Regions from separate parts of the Oceanobacillus sp. FSL K6-3682 genome, predicted to be linked through region 2. Evidence: predicted binding sites of a transcription regulator. Region 2 holds the regulator's gene; the other holds the start of a gene.
The links. The regulator Rex, encoded in region 2, represses fermentation and respiration genes when NADH is low (regulators of the CRP and FNR family bind a similar motif). The targets are predictions, from matches to a motif close to TTGTGAAATATTTCACAA.
Positions count from the first base shown of each region.

Region 1: the regulator Rex is predicted to act here: its motif matches at 2,730-2,747, upstream of MHH51_RS21765 (L-lactate dehydrogenase).

Region 1 is NZ_CP150263.1:4,490,225-4,495,699, reverse strand. It holds gene garR (2-hydroxy-3-oxopropionate reductase) at 1-215, shown strand, start outside; gene MHH51_RS21770 (four-carbon acid sugar kinase family protein) at 226-1,656, shown strand; gene MHH51_RS21765 (L-lactate dehydrogenase) at 1,721-2,686, opposite strand; T-box leader at 2,893-3,149, shown strand; gene MHH51_RS21760 (MFS transporter) at 3,292-3,861, shown strand; gene MHH51_RS21755 (hypothetical protein) at 3,984-4,313, shown strand; gene allD (ureidoglycolate dehydrogenase) at 4,483-5,475, opposite strand, start outside.
Region 2 is NZ_CP150263.1:1,136,405-1,141,879, reverse strand. It holds gene MHH51_RS05905 (type II CAAX endopeptidase family protein) at 294-995, shown strand; gene MHH51_RS05900 (YdiK family protein) at 997-1,191, shown strand; gene MHH51_RS05895 (redox-sensing transcriptional repressor Rex) at 1,277-1,951, opposite strand; gene MHH51_RS05890 (ABC-F family ATP-binding cassette domain-containing protein) at 2,520-4,454, shown strand; gene MHH51_RS05885 (CBS domain-containing protein) at 4,599-5,475, shown strand, end outside.

The DNA of each region.
Region 1 (5,475 bases), 1.5 Mb from region 2:
CAGCTGGCGGCCGCGTAGATATTAATATGAAGGATATTACCAATGTAATGAATACAGCACATGATTTGCATGTACCGCTTCCTTTATCCAGTCAGCTATTAGAAATCTTCCATTCATTAGCAAGTGACGGAAAAGAAACATTAGACCACGCAAGTATTGTGCAGCATTATGAAAAATTAGCAAATGTGACTGTGAAAAGAGAAGAGGTGGAGTAATATGGCAGAAATGCTAAATGCGAAAGAGATTTTGAGAAGCATCAAAGCAGTTGATAGACAGCAAACGCTATCCGCTCTGCAAGCAGAATTAGCAGATTCTCCGTATAAAATTGTTGTCCTTGATGATGATCCCACAGGAATTCAGACGGTGCATGGTGTATCAGTATATACAAATTGGGATAAAGCCTCGATTGAAGCAGGTTTTGCAGAAAAAGAAAGCATGTTTTTTATTTTAACAAATTCACGCGGATTTACCGAACAGGAAACGATTCGCTGTCATATAGACATTGCTGAACGTGTGCAGGCAGTATCTGAGGAAAAAAACATTCCATATATCTTAATTAGCCGTTCAGATTCTACGATGCGCGGGCATTACCCGCTGGAAACAGAGATTCTGAAAGAAACTATCGAAGAAAAGGGAGCGGCTTCCTTTGATGGAGAGGTTATTATCCCGTTTTTTAAAGAGGGCGGAAGATTCACCATAAATAATATCCATTATGTTCAGGATGGTGATATCCTGGTTCCTGCCGGGGATACAGAATTTGCGAAGGATAGAACATTTGGATTTACTGCTTCTGATCTTGGTAAATGGGTGGAGGAAAAAACGAATGGCCGATATACAAAAGAAAATACCATTTATATCTCTTTAGAGGATTTACGTGATCAAAAAGTAGATAAAATTAAAGAACAGCTGCTGCTGGCTAAGGATTTTCAAAAAATCGTAGTGAACGCAGTCGGCTATGAGGATGTAGAGGTTTTTGCTACGGCATTAATCAAAGCTATTCGTGCCGGGAAGTATTTTATTTGCCGCAGCGCCGCTTCTTTAACGAAAGTACTTGGAGATATCAGTGATAAACCTTTATTAACCAGAGAAGAAATGCTTATTTCTAAAAGCAGGGAAAATGGTGGATTGATTGCAGTCGGCTCTCATGTGAAAAAAACAACAGAACAATTACAGCATCTGCTGGATAGCGGGCTGGTGCAGGGAATTGAATTTGATGTACATCTTGTTCAGGATGAAGAGAAGTTTAAAAAAGAAACAGAACGGGTTCGTTTAGCTTGTGAAGAAGCGATTAAAAATGGTCAATCCGTTGTTTATTATACGCGCAGAGAACGTCTGGATCTTGGAGAAAATAAGAAAGAGGAAGAATTAAAGCAATCTGTAAAAATTTCAGATGCGGTAACGAGTATTGTGAAGGATTTGGCAGTACAGCCAAGTTATGTCGTTGCTAAGGGAGGGATTACTTCCAGCAGTATCGGAACAGAAGGCTTGTCTGTAAAACGTGCAGAAGTAGCAGGACAGGTGAAACCAGGTATTCCTGTTTGGAAGACTGGACCGGAGAGCAAATTTCCAAATGCTGCTTATATTATTTTCCCGGGAAATGTCGGACAGCCGGAAACGTTAAAAGACGTTGTGGCAGTGCTGGAAGATAAAGAGTAGGTGAAAAAAGTAATAGGAAGCAGAATGATCTGCTTCCTATTACTTTTTAATATTTATCTAAAATTTATAGACGCTTGATTGCAGGCTCATAAATGTCCTTTAAAGTCTGTACACTATGCATGAATTTCTTCTGTTCATCCTCGTTCATTGGTACTTCAATGATTTCTTGAACTCCTTTACGGCTGATGATAGTTGGGACACCAATACATACATCCTTCACACCATATTGCCCTTGTAAATAGCTGCTTGTAGTTAACACAGTATGCTCGTTCTTTAAAATAGCTTCTGTAATCCGTACGAGGCTCATGGCAATGCCATAAAAAGTAGCTCCTTTTTTCTCAATGATATGATAAGCTGCGTCACGCACTTCCACAAAAATTTGATCAAGATCCTCAGCTTTGTGGTTTTCATGCGTTTCAAGATAAGTATGAAGCGGCACAGGACCAATCGTTGCTCTGCTCCATAACGGCAGCTCTGTATCTCCATGTTCACCAATGATGTATGCATGGACAGCTTTAGGTGAAATTTTAAAATACTCTCCCAGTTTATAACGGAGCCGTGCTGTATCTAATGTTGTGCCGCTTCCAATAACACGATGTGCAGGAAGACCGCTAAACTCAATTACTGCCTGTGTTAGAACATCCACAGGATTCGTTGCAATTAAGAAAATTCCATCAAAGCCTGAAGCCATGACGTCATCCACAATTTTTTTAAAGATTTTCATGTTTTTTTCAACGAGATCTAAGCGTGTTTCACCTGGTTTCTGGTTTGCTCCTGCACAGAGACAGACGATATCCGCATCTTTACAGTCTTCGTAGTCCCCTTGCCAGATATTTGTAAGAGAAGGCGCAAAAGTCTTGCCATGGTTTAAATCCCATACATCTCCAAGTGCTTTATCTGCATTTAAGTCAATAATTGCTATCTCTTCCGTTACCCCTTGGTTCATTAAAGCAAATGCGTAACTGATTCCAACTGCCCCTGATCCGATTAAAACAACTCTATCTACTTTTTGATATTTTGTTTCCATCATTCTGCCCACCCCTTGGTTTTATAATTAATACTCCACTCTTATATTGTGAATCATTTCACAATATAAGTCAATAGTATTTTAATAAGTTTTCTCTTAGGCTCAGAATACTTGAAGGAAGTAGAAAAGTAAATAGGATTTCCTATTGAATTTTAACTGGAAATGTGTATAGTATTTCTAAACAAAATCAAAGCTGATAAAAATTATAAAAAAAAGCGATGAAGAGAAGAGCAAATATAAGAAAAGCATTACAGAGAACTCCAGAAGCTGAGAAGGAGCGTGCGAAATTATATTGAACCAAGCCTCGAAGCTGCACATAGGATTGTCAGATGTTGATGTGCCGGTTCTCCCGTTATCGGGAGAAGCAATGATTGATTCTGTTGCTTATAGAGGTTTTTGCAGAGATGCAGAAACATAATGAGGTGGCACCACGATCTTCTGTGATATAAGAAGTCCCGTCCTCAAAGTTTAAATAACTTTTAGGACGCGGGCTTTTTTATGGAAGAAAATTGGGGAGGGTGGAAAAACACCTCATTACTTTTAACGGGGATAGGCGTATCTAAGGAGCCTGGATATACCTGATTGCATTAAATTTAATTATTTTAGAAATGACAGGATCCCCGCTTGCGGTTTCTATACTGTATATTCTAATGCCATTAGCTGCAATGTTCACTAACTTTTGGGCAGGTTCATTTATTGATCATTTGAATCAAAAGCATCTGATGATTGGACTGGACTTATTCCGGACAGGACTTATTTTTGTTCTTCCTTTTTTGGATTCATTACTGGTAATCTATATTATTGTGTTTGGAATAAATGTTGCAAGTGCCATGTTCGAGCCGACGTCTGTTGTCTATATGACTAAGTTAGTCCCAAAAGGAAATCTACAGCGATTTAATGCCTTACGTAATTTTATTAATTCCTGCGTTTTTATATTGGGGCCATCTATTGCTGGAGCATTATTTATGGTTGGGAGTCCTGCGCTTGCTATATTTACGAATGCAGGAGCATTGTGTATTTCTGCCATAATTATTCTTTTTCTGCCTAATCTGCATGAGCAATCTCAAATAAATGGCAGGATTAATATGCAGTCTGTTATTCAGGATTGGAAGAAGATTCTAAAGTATGGAGCTGACCATAAATATATTATCTTGATTTATATTTGTTTGGTGGAGTGACTGTTTTTATGACAGGGCTTGATTCGATGGAGGCTGCTTTTGCAGTAGAGGTTCTGCTTCTGGATGAAAGCGCCTATGGATTTTAAGTCAGTATTGCAGGAGCAGGAATTGTAGCTGGTTCCTTGATTAATGCGTTGTTTGCTAAGCTTTTAAAAATTAATATACTGATGGGATTCGGGGTTATATTTACGCCCATTGGTTATTTAATTTTTGTCTTCTCCACAAATTTTATGGCAGCTGCAACAGGATTCTTTCTGCTGACATTTGCACTTTCTTTTGCCAACACAGGCTTTCTGACCTTTTATCAAAATAATATACCAGTGGAGATTATGGGGCGTTTCTTTACTGTTTTTGGATTGGTGGAAGCAGCTTTCATTGTTTTATTTACTTTGGCGATCGGAATAGCAGCTGAATTGATTGAAATTAGATTGGGGGCTCTTTCTTATTTTTAGGGTTGGGAATTGGTTTTAATTTTTTGATACAAAAGAAGTATCAAAGAAAGGGTTATCAAGCTAATTAAAACTATTAAAAATTGAATCATTTAAATGAAGATAGAGGGAAAGGTTATGTTAATTCCCTCTATCAGATGATTAAGCTACTATTTGTTTATAACCTTGAACCTTATTTTACAATTTCCTGTTTCAAAAATGCAAGGACTGAATCAGGCAATGGAATCCCTTCTTTCCCTCTTTTTTTGGCATTGAGCATCTCCAGCTCACCAGGAATATAAACTTTGTCTATATTTGGACCAGGGGTAGTTTCTCTTAATTCCTGAATCATTTGATCAAGTCGAGATGTAAATGTATCAATGGAAACAAATTTTGCTGGATCGATTGCCATAAAAAAGTGTCCTAGTTCTCGATTTTTATCATATTCACCATACATTTTAGAGACATGCGGGCCAAAAGCTGCTCCAGTCAGCATAGCAGAGAATATTTCAACTACCATTGCTAATCCATATCCTTTTGGACCGCCAAAAGGTGATAATGCAACTACTTTATTCGGATCGTGTGTAGCTTCACCATTTTCGTCCACTCCCCAACCGTGGGGAATACTTTCTTTTTTTTCTTTTGCATTTAAAATTTTACCTAAGGCAACGGTGCTTGTAGCGAAATCTAATATGACAGGTTCTTCCTTATTTGCTGGAAAGCCAAAAGCGATTGGATTAGTACCGAAGAAGGGTTCTGATCCGCCGAAAGGAACTACAATTTTATCTGTGTGAGTCATCGCTATACCAATTAAATTATTTTGAGCAGCTTGTTCAACGAAGTAAGAAAGTGCGCCACAGTGACTGCTATTTTTGACCGCTACAGCTCCGGCTCCTGCTTCTTCCGCTTGTTTAATTGCTATATCCATTGCTGATTTAGAGATGTAATGTCCAAATCCATTATCCCCATCTAAAACACTAGTTGAGGCGGAGGTCTCGGTTACTCGTGGTTGAGCAGCAGGATTAATACCTCCCGATTGAATTCGTTTAATATAATGTTCTACCCTTAGAACACCGTGAGAATCGACACCTCTTAAATTTGCGTGCACCAGAACATCAGCAATTGCTTCGGCAGCCTCTTCTGTTACACCATACTTTAAAAATATTTTCTTTGTTATATCTTGGAG
Region 2 (5,475 bases):
TGATTACTCATCTCATCGTAAAACATTGGGAGTAATTTTGTAATACAAATATGCAAAATTGATTTTTTTCATCGTTTGATGCATGATTTCATGTACTTCTGATTATAATTTTCAGTGACAGTTGTGTTAGAATATACGTTATGATGAACTTGCACGTCTTTAGATCAGTGGTATCATTTCCCGTCCAGCAAAATCACTTATGATGTTTTCTGCTTTACGGGACAAGATGGGCAGTTCCTTTTCCCAATGCTTTTTTACAGCTGTTTTTAATTTTAGATTAAAGGAGCGTTTTTATGACTCGAAGATATATATATGTCATGCTTACATATATCATTATGCAAATTTCTGTTTATCTTGCAGTACCATTACTGGTATTGGTATTCCATGCAGACCCGGTGCTTGCTAATATTTATTGGGCTGTTTTTAGTTTTGCTGCCGGCCTTGTGATTGTTCTATGGCTGTTAAGACCAGATATGCAGGTTCGGGCTCATCCCGACGCTGCTGGCGCTGGTGCTATCATTGTCTGGTCTGTTCTAGGAATTATTATGGCGCTTCTTGCTCAAGGACTGGCTGCTACGATTGAATTAGAGGTATTTGGAATAGATCCTGGTTCAGAGAATACACAGGTTCTTATGGATCTTGCTCGTATTGCACCTATATTCATTATTCTTCCAGCAATTTTTGCGCCTATATTGGAAGAAATTATTTTCCGGAAAATCATTTTTGGATCTTTGTATAAAAAAATGAATTTTTTCTTTGCAGCCTTTATTTCATCTCTTATCTTTGCCGTGATTCATTTAGACTTTCTGCATATACTAGTGTATACAGCAATGGGATTTGTTTTTGCATTCCTTTATGTACAGACAAAGCGTATTATTGTACCAATCATCGTGCATGCAGGAATGAATACTCTTGTAGTAGTGGCTCAACTTACATTAGATCCGGAAAAAATTCAACAACAGCTTGAACAAACAATTTTATTCTTTGGAGGGTAACATGCATCGACCTTATTTAGTTAAAGCAATTGTTTATGTTTTATTCGGTGCTTTATTTGTTTATTTAGGTATCCTAAGCAAAGGGGCAACCGTCTGGGATACTATTACACTTATATTGGCCGCATTTGCAGCATTAAATTTTTATGCCGGATTTCGGATGCTGCGATTTTATTTTAAAATAAAGAATAAAAAATAAAAAACTAGCTCTTAAACAGTCTCTTTCATTTCAGAAGACCTTTAAGGGGCTAGTTTTTTTATGGATAAACAACGTCCAGACTATCCTATTCCTTTTCTAAGGAATAATGCTTGAGAAAATATACAAGCGATTGTAATTCTACTGTTAAATCGATATGATGCACACGAATATGATTTGGAACAGTAATACGTGCCGGCGTGAAGTTCAGGATTCCTTTAATACCTAGATCAACAAGTCTCTTTGCAGTTGCATCTGCTTCTTCAGCCGGGATAGTTAAAATGGCGACCTCAATTCCCTTTATTTTCTCTTCTAATTCATCCACATGATAAACCGGAACTCCGCCAACTTCTGTCCCTACTTTTGATTTATCTGCATCAAATGCCATTGTGATCCGAATATTATTATTTTTTAAAAAGTTATAATGTAAAAATGCAGTACCCAGATTTCCGACACCGATTAAAGCAACGTTGGTTATCTCATGCTGGTCCAGTGTACTTTTAAAAAAACCTAATAAATACTCAACATTATATCCATATCCCTTTTTCCCAAGAGCCCCAAAGTAGGAAAAATCCCTGCGGATTGTTGCAGAATCTACTTTAACAGCATCACTTAACTCTTTAGAAGATACGCGCATCTTCCCCTGCTGATATAAATTATTGAGAAATCGATAGTATAAAGGCAAACGCTTTGCTGTTGCCTGTGGAATTTTATTTTGTTCCATTGAAACGGCCTCTCTTCGGTTACTAAGTATAGAAAACATATATTTTACCATAATCAAATATTTGTAAATATAAGTTTTCTTTGTAGTGCGTGTTCAAAAAGTTCGATAAATAGGATCAAGAAGTTCAAGGCGACTAGCTTTTTCCGAACGGACTTTCACAGGATGTGATGACTTCTGTGTTGTCCGCAAATGTTTTCGGTGGGACGAGTAATCGCAGTCCCAGTCCCAACGGAAAAAGCTAGTCAACGCACTTCTCACGTGTTGCGATGGCTTCTGCATTACCCACACGACGTGGGCGTTCTTAGTAGAAGATCCTCTTATCGCTGCGTCATCTTTATTGGACTTTTTGAACATCCTCTTATATTTCAAAAAATAAATAATGCGCTAGCGCATTCTATACTATTAATATTAACAGAAATAGAGCCGAGTTGGCGAACTTTATTATAATTTTATTGTAGCTTCCATTTGGATACGTTACACTTATAGATGGAACCCTATTCCCTTTTACAGGATTGTTCAAAAAGAAAGGATAGTAACTGCATGTATCCTTTCATTATTTTATTTACTTTTTGAACAGCTTTTTTGTGAGTTAGAAAGGATGGCAATGATGATTTTAATGCAATTAAATGGAATCTCTAAATCCTTTGGAGCAGAAGAGATTCTTTCTAATATAAAAATTGAGATTAAAAATAATGAGCGTATTGCAATAGTCGGCCGAAACGGAGCCGGAAAATCGACCCTGCTAAAAATCATGGCGGGCGAAACCTCTTATGATGAAGGAGAGATTTTCAAACCAAAAGATTTAACATTCGGTTACCTCTCGCAGCATATGACTTTAGAGTCTGGAAAAACAATTTGGAAGGAAATGCTGGATGTATTTACTCCGCTTTTGGCAATGGAGAAAAAATTACGTGAACTGGAATCACAGATGGCAGATCCTTCTGCAATCGATCAATCAGCATACCAACAGCTGCTTGAAAGATATGACAAGCTTCAAAATGATTATCAATTGAGCAGCGGATATGTTTATCAAGCAGAAATCAAGTCCGTATTAAATGGACTATCCTTTGGAGATTATGATTATGACACATTGATTACGGATTTAAGCGGTGGACAGAAAACAAGACTAGCACTTGGGAAGCTTCTCCTGCAAAAGCCGCAGCTTCTTATTCTGGATGAACCGACAAACCATTTGGATATTGACACACTCACATGGTTAGAAGGCTATTTAGTAAATTATCCGGGTGCCATCGTTATTGTATCGCATGACCGTTATTTCTTAGATAAAACCGTATCTATTGTTTATGAAATTTCCAGACACCATTCCAAAAAGTTCCATGGGACCTATAGTAATTATTTGACTCAGAAAGCCCTGGATTATGAACAGGAGAAGAAAGAATTCGAGAAGCAGCAGACAGAGATCAAGCGCATGGAGGATTTTATCCAGCGTAATCTGGCACGCGCTTCAACAACCAAGCGTGCACAAAGCAGACGAAAAAAACTTGAAAAGATAGAGCGCCTCGACCGCCCTTCAGGTGATGAATCCTCTGCATCTATTTCCTTCCAGATTAACCGTTTAAGTGGAAATGATGTACTAAAAATAAAGGATTTAGCTTTTCAATATCCAGATACAGACCAGCCGATTTTTCAAAAAATTTCACTTCATGCCAACCGCGGCGACCGAATTGCATTGGTCGGTCCAAATGGTGTCGGCAAAACAACGTTATTAAAAAATATTGTAGGTAAGCATCAGCCTAATCATGGCGAGATACAATTAGGTACAAACGTTCAAGTAGGCTACTATGATCAGGAACAGGCAAATTTAAATTCTAATAAAACGGTTCTTCAGGAGCTTTGGGATGATTATCCCTTAATTAATGAAAAGGATATTCGTACTATCCTGGGAAATTTTCTGTTCTCTGGTGAGGATGTATTAAAGCCTGTATCAGCCCTGAGCGGCGGTGAAAAATCAAGACTGGCTCTGGCAAAATTAAAAATGCAAAAGGCAAATTTACTGATACTTGATGAGCCGACAAACCATTTAGATATTGATAGTAAAGAAGTATTGGAAAGTGCTTTAATTGATTTTCCTGGAACAATTGTATTTGTTTCTCATGACCGCTATTTTATTAACCGAATCGCTGATCAAGTTGCAGAAATGCAGGCTGGCAATGTAAAAATATATCTTGGCGACTATGATTATTATTTAGAAAAAAAGGCAGAAGAAGAAGAACGGCGTTTGTTAAAATTACAAGAACAGCAGACGGATCAGGAAGAGCCTGCTTCCACTGCAAAAAAGCTCAGCTTTCAGGAAGATAAACAACGCCAACGCGAGGAACGAAAACGAAAACGACGAATTGAAGAACTCGAAACATTGATTGAAGAAAAGGAAGCAGAAATTGCTGCGATTGAACTGGAAATGACTAATCCAGATGTATTTGATGATCATAAAAAGACGATGGAATTAACAGATAAATTATCAGCTTTAAAAGAAGAGCTGGATGTCTTTATGAATGAATGGGCAGTATTAGAAGAGAATTAAGCAATTGATATAATTTTCAGATTGTTGTATACTGAGAGCAGGCATAATGATGGCCTGCTTTTTTTATATACTGTACAGGTTTAAAGCAGTAATCACTCTTCCTATGATAGATAATCTAATGTGATAAATGGAGGTTGTTGTCCCGTGGCGATACCCATCGTTACTTTTTTGTTTTTTATTCTTGTTAGTTTAACGTACTACGCATTTAAGGAAACAACGTTATCTGCCCCAATCACTGAAGAAGTACGTTCCGATTCTATTCTTCGTTTTCTTCCCTTTGCGGTCATTTTTATCGGCCTCTTCAGCAGCGTATGGCTTACTGTGGCTGTTTCACTTCCAATTGTCCGGTCTTTCTCCAATTCTGTTTCGCCATTCTCTCAAGCAATAAATGAATTCATTATTGTGCTTGGTTTTAGCATGCTATTATTTGGAATTTGGGTCAGTTTGGGATTCTTATTACCAAAGTGGCTGACTAAAAATCATCCTCAGCTTGTCAGGAAAGGATTATCTCTGGTATTCCGCAATTCCATCGGGAAAGCAGAAATAAATTTACAGACATCTTCGAACAAAAGCCCAGGTGAAGCTCAAAATATTATTGAATTCAGTGGAAAAGACGTAGGAGAAATTGCAACGCATCGTACCGACTTAACTGTTCTGCAAATAGATGCAACACTGGAGGAAGTATTTTCCCTCGTTCAAGAGGTAGAATTTACAAGAATTCCGGTTTACGAAGAGGATATTGATCAAATTGCAGGTATATTATACGTAAAAGACTTCTTTCGTGTTCTAAAAACAGGCGTGTCCCCTGCCTTCTTCTCCTTAAAAAACATTATTCGTCCTGCAGTATATGTCAGAATGAACCAGGAAATTGATGATATTTTTAAGGAAATGAGGGAAAGAAATTATACGATTGCCATCGTTCTCGATGAATTTGGAGGAACGCATGGATTAATTACATTAGAAGATATTATCAGAGATATTACAAAAGACTTGTTGGAGGATCAAAAGCCAATTGCGGCTG